One region of the Nonomuraea sp. NPDC005650 genome, then DNA from elsewhere that is predicted to be linked to it. Evidence: riboswitches for the same ligand, from Rfam matches in the RefSeq annotation. Region 1 holds a riboswitch; the other holds the start of a gene.
What was found. Region 1 has a riboswitch for cobalamin ahead of cobN (cobaltochelatase subunit CobN). Riboswitches for the same ligand answer to the same signal wherever they lie in the genome.
Positions count from the first base shown of each region.

Region 2: linked by a shared signal. The riboswitch ahead of ABZS69_RS12670 (ribonucleoside-diphosphate reductase subunit alpha) and the one ahead of cobN (cobaltochelatase subunit CobN) in region 1 are both predicted to bind cobalamin.

Region 1 is NZ_JBEXCR010000012.1:127,459-129,911, forward strand. It holds gene cobN (cobaltochelatase subunit CobN) at 1-1,408, opposite strand, end outside; cobalamin riboswitch at 1,461-1,607, opposite strand; gene ABZS69_RS21990 (precorrin-3B synthase) at 1,657-2,453, shown strand, end outside.
Region 2 is NZ_JBEXCR010000006.1:234,782-237,234, forward strand. It holds gene ABZS69_RS12670 (ribonucleoside-diphosphate reductase subunit alpha) at 1-1,421, opposite strand, end outside; cobalamin riboswitch at 1,545-1,742, opposite strand; gene ABZS69_RS12675 (tripartite tricarboxylate transporter substrate-binding protein) at 1,747-2,453, opposite strand, start outside.

The DNA.
Region 1 (2,453 bases):
GCACCATCACCACCAGGTTCCCGGCCCGCAGCGCGGCGAGGACGATGTCACCCTCGTGCACGAACAGCTCGCCCGGCGGCGGTCCCCAGTGCCGCTCCATGTCCGCCCGCAGGTCCTCGGGCAGGGTCCGGTACCAGCGCTCGTAGGACGCGGCGGAGATGCGTACCGGATTGCCCGCCAGGTGCTCCTCGGTCAGCCAGTCCTGGTCCTGGCCGCCGGCGGCGATCAGCGCGTGGATGAGCGCGTCGCCGTTCTGCTCGGCCACGCCGGGGAAGCCCTCGCCCAGGTCGTAGCCGGCCTCGGCGAGCCCGGCCAGCAGCCTGACGGTGCTGGCCGGGGTGTCCAGGCCGACCGCGTTGCCCACCCGGGAGTGCTTGGTCGGGTACGCCGACAGCATGACGACCAGGCGGCGCTCGGCGGGCGGGGTGTGGCGGAGCAGCCCGTGGCGTACCGCGATGCCCGCGACCCGGGCGGCCCGCTCGGGGTCGGCGACGTAGACGGTCAGCCCCTCGGGGTCGATCTCCTTGAACGAGAACGGCACCGTGATGATCCGCCCGTCGAACTCCGGGATGGCCACCTGCGAGGCGGCGTCCAGCGGCGACAGCCCGTCGTCGTTCTCCTCCCACGCCTGCCTGCTGGTGGTCAGGCAGAGCCCCTGCAGGATCGGCACGTCGAGCGCGGCCAGCGCGCCCACGTCCCACGCCTCGTCGTCGCCGCCCGCACCCGCCGTCGCGGGGCGCGAGCCGCCCGCCGCCAGTACGGTCACCACCAGCGCGTCTGCGGCGCGCAGCGTGTCGAGCAGCGCGGGCTCGGCGGTGCGCAGGGAGGAGCAGAAGACCGGCAGCGCCTGCCCGCCCGCCTCCTCGACGGCCGCGCAGAGCGTCTCCACGAACGCGGTGTTGCCCGCCAGGTGGTGCGCCCGGTAGTAGAGCACCCCGATCACGGGCCCCTGCCCGGGCCGCGCCGCGCGCTCCAGCAGCCCCCAGGAGGGCGTGGGCTCCGGCGGCGCGAACCCGCGCCCGGTCAGCAGCACCGTGTCCGACAGGAACGCGTGCAGCTCGGCCAGGTTCGGCGGCCCGCCGTGGGCCAGGTAGGCGTGGGCCTCGGCGCAGACGCCGCCGCTGACCGTGGACAATTCCATCAGCTCGGCGTCCGGCGCCTGCTCGCCGCCCAGCACCACCACCGGACGGGGGCCGGCCAGCAGCGCGTCCAGGCCCTCCTCCCAGGCGCGCCGGCCGCCGAGCAGGCGCACCACGACCAGGTCGACGCCCTCCAGCAGGGCGGGCAGGTCTTCGGCCGGCAGCCGGGCCGGGTTGCCCAGCCGGTAGGCGGCACCGCTCGAACGAGCGCTCAGCAGGTCGGTGTCGGAGGTCGAGAGCAGCAGGACGGTACGGCTGTCGCCAGACACGGCGCATCCTCCCTCGGGGTCCTCGCCCCGGTCGTGGGTGTCGCGGCGGCCGGAGTCTCCTGGCTCCCGGATCAGCGCTCACCCCGGCCTTCCCACCCGTCGCCGGGCAGTGGCCTGCGGTGGGGTTCGCTCCCCGGTCACAGTGGCGGGACCGCGCCGGATTCACACCGGCTTCCTCCCTAGCCATCGCCTAGGAGGAGCCTACGGCACGGGCGACCTCCGCCAGAAGTGGCGTTACCATCCTCATCGTGTCCATAGCCGACTTTTCCGGACGTTTGCGTCCCGACGCCTGTCCGGGGGCGCTACAGGTGCACGAGGCCGCCGACGGTCCGATGGCCCGGGTCCGCCTGCCCGGCGGCGCGATCTCGCCCGGCCGGCTCCGCGAGCTGGCCGCGTGCGCGGCCGACCTCGGCTCGGGCGTGATCGAGCTGACCTCCCGGGCGAACGTCCAGGTGCGCGGCCTGCGTTCACCCGCCGCCTTCGCCGAACGGATCGCCGCCGCCGGCCTGCTGCCGTCGGCGGCGCACGAGCGCGTGCGCAACATCGTGGCCTCGCCGCTCGGCGGCCGCACGGGCCTGCTGGACCCGCAGCCCCTGGTGGAGGCGCTGGACCGGGCGTTGTGCGGGCGGGCGCGCCTGGCCGGGCTGCCGGGACGGTTCCTGTTCGCGGTGGACGACGGCGGGGGCGACATGCTCGCGCTCGGGGCCGACGTCACGTTCTACGACGGGCGGCTGCTGCTGGCAGGGGTGGACGCGGGGCTCGCCGTGGGGGCGGACGCCGCCGCCGACCGCATGGTCGCCGCCGCCGAGGCGTTCCTCGACGAACGGGAGACCTCCGGAGCGGACGGGGGCGCGTGGCGGATCGCGGAACTGCGGAACGGCCCCGCCCGCATCGCCACCCGCCTCCACGCCACGGACACTCCCGCCCGTCGCGACACCCGCCTCGACACCACCGGCACTTCCGCGCATGCCCCCGACGCCTCCGCCCCCGACGCCTCCGCCCGCGCCGCCGACGTCCGTCCCGCGTCCCATCCGCAGGCCGGGTC
Region 2 (2,453 bases), on a different contig from region 1:
TCCAGCGCCTCGGGCGAGTCGAACGGCAGCCGCAGCGTGAAGAACACGTCGGCCAGCCCCATGACGCCGAGCCCGATGGGCCGCCAGCGCCTGTTCGCCGCCTCGGCCTCGGGCGTGGGGTAGAAGCCCAGGTCGATGGTCCGGTCCAGGAAGCGCACGGCTGTGCGCACGGTGGTGCGCAGCCGGTCCCAGTCCACCTCGCCGTCGAGCAGGTGAGCGGCCAGGTTGACCGAGCCGAGGTTGCAGACCGCCGTCTCGGCGTCGCTGGTGACCTCGAGGATCTCGGTGCACAGGTTCGACAGGTGGATGACGTTCCCGGGGCGGCCGGTCTGGTTGGAGGTGCGGTTGGCGGCGTCCTTGAAGGTCATCCAGCCGTTCCCGGTCTGGGCGAGCGTGCGCATCATGCGGCCGTACAGGGTCCTGGCCGGGATCTGCCGGACGTGGCGCCCGGCCGCCTCGTACGCGCGGTACGCCCGCGTGAACGCGTCGCCGTACAGGTCGGTGAGGTCGGGCACCTCCTTCGGGTCGAACAGCGACCAGACCTCGTCGGCCTCCACCCGGCGCATGAACTCGTCGGGCACCCAGTTGGCCAGGTTCAGGTTGTGGGTGCGGCGGGCGTCCTCGCCGGTGTTGTCGCGCAGTTCCAGGAACTCCTCGATGTCGGCGTGCCAGGTCTCCAGGTAGACGCAGGCGGCGCCCTTGCGCCGCCCGCCCTGGTTGACGGCCGCGACGGAGGAGTCGAGCGTGCGCAGCCAGGGGACGATGCCGTTGGAGTGGCCGTTCGTGCCCCGGATCAGGGAGCCGCGCGAGCGCACCCGGGTCCAGGCGATGCCGATGCCTCCGGCGTACTTCGACAGCCGAGCCACCTGGCCGTACCGGTCGTAGATCGCCTCCAGCTCGTCGCGCGGCGAGTCGAGCAGGAAGCACGACGACAGCTGCGGGCGGCGCGCGCCCGAGTTGAACAGCGTGGGCGAGCTGGGCAGGTACGACAGCGTGGACATGAGCGCGTAGAGCTCGGCGGTCTCCGCCACCGACTCCGACAGGCCGCAGGCCACGCGCAGGAAGAAGTGCTGCGGGCGCTCCAGCACCGCCCGCGTCTCGGGGTGACGCAGCAGGTAGCGGTCGTAGACGGTGCGCAACCCGAAATACTCGAACCGGTCGTCCGCCTGCGCCGAGACCAGCGCGTCCAGCTCGGCGGCGTGCGCGGCGACGAACTCCGCCAGCCCGTCCTGGATCAGCCCGGCCGCGTGCGTGGCGGCGATGGACTCGGAGAACGTCCGCACCCCGTGCGCGGCGGCCTCGTCGGCGATCTCCTCGGCCAGGAGCCGGGCGGCGACCCGGGAGTTGGCCGGGTCGGCGATGACCCGGGCGGCGGCCTCCTCGATGGCCAGACGACGGTCGATCTCGATGATCTGCGTCACGTGCTCTCTCCTCGCGAGCTCATCCCCCGTGAGGGCGCGCGAGAGCACGGCGGCACGGATCACCCACCGGCCGTTTCGCTCCCCGGCCCTCCCGCGAGGCCATGGTCACTTCGTGCCGGGCGGGCGGCCCGGCACGGCGCTGGCAGGTCTTCGGGCTCGCGGGCGCGCGTAACTCGCTCCTACTGGCCGTCGCTTCCCAGATCGCTCCAGTGCACATGACGGCGGTCGTTCCCGCTCACCGCTGCGGGGCAGCCCCGGAATCGCACCGGGTTCCCTTTTGCTCCGCCTCCGAGGAGGCGAACCAGCGACGACCAGGATCCTACATCTAGTGGCCGTTCCCGCAACTACCCCAGCATGTTGTGGCTTTCGTGGTGTCGACCAGACCGAGATCCCGCAGGACGGCGCGGGTGCGCTCGACCTCGGAGCCCAGCCACAGCTTGAAGTCGTCGCCGCTGAGCGGGATCGAGATCCAGCCCTCGGACCGGCAGGCGGCCTCCCAGCCGGCCGAGCCGGTCACGTCCTCGCACATGCGGACGGCCGTTTCACGGATCTCGTCCGGCATCTTCTCGGGACCGAAGGCCGCCGACCAGTCCGCGAAGTCGACCCGTACGCCGGACTCCAGCAGCGTCGGCGCGTCCAGGCCCGGCACGTGCCTGGCCGAGGACACCGCGAGGGCCCTGACCCGGCCGGCCTTGATGCTCGCGCGCCAGTCGGCCAGCAGGCCCGCGGCCGCCTGGGCCTTGCCGGACAGCAGCTCGGTGACGGCCTCCTGGCTGCTGAGATAGCCGGTGTAGGCGAGCTGGCGGGCGTCGGCGCCGAGCCCCCTGGCGATCAGGCCGAACAGCAGGTGGTCGGGCTCGCCCTCGGGTCCGCCCGCGAGCTGCGTCTGGCCGGGACGGGCGAGCAGGTGGGCGCCGAAGTCCTCGAAGTCCTTGAACGGCGACTTCGCGGGCACGACCACGACCTCGACCTCGCCGCTGAGCCTGGACAGGGGGGTGGCGGTGTCGAGGAGGGTCTGGCCGTTGTTCAGCT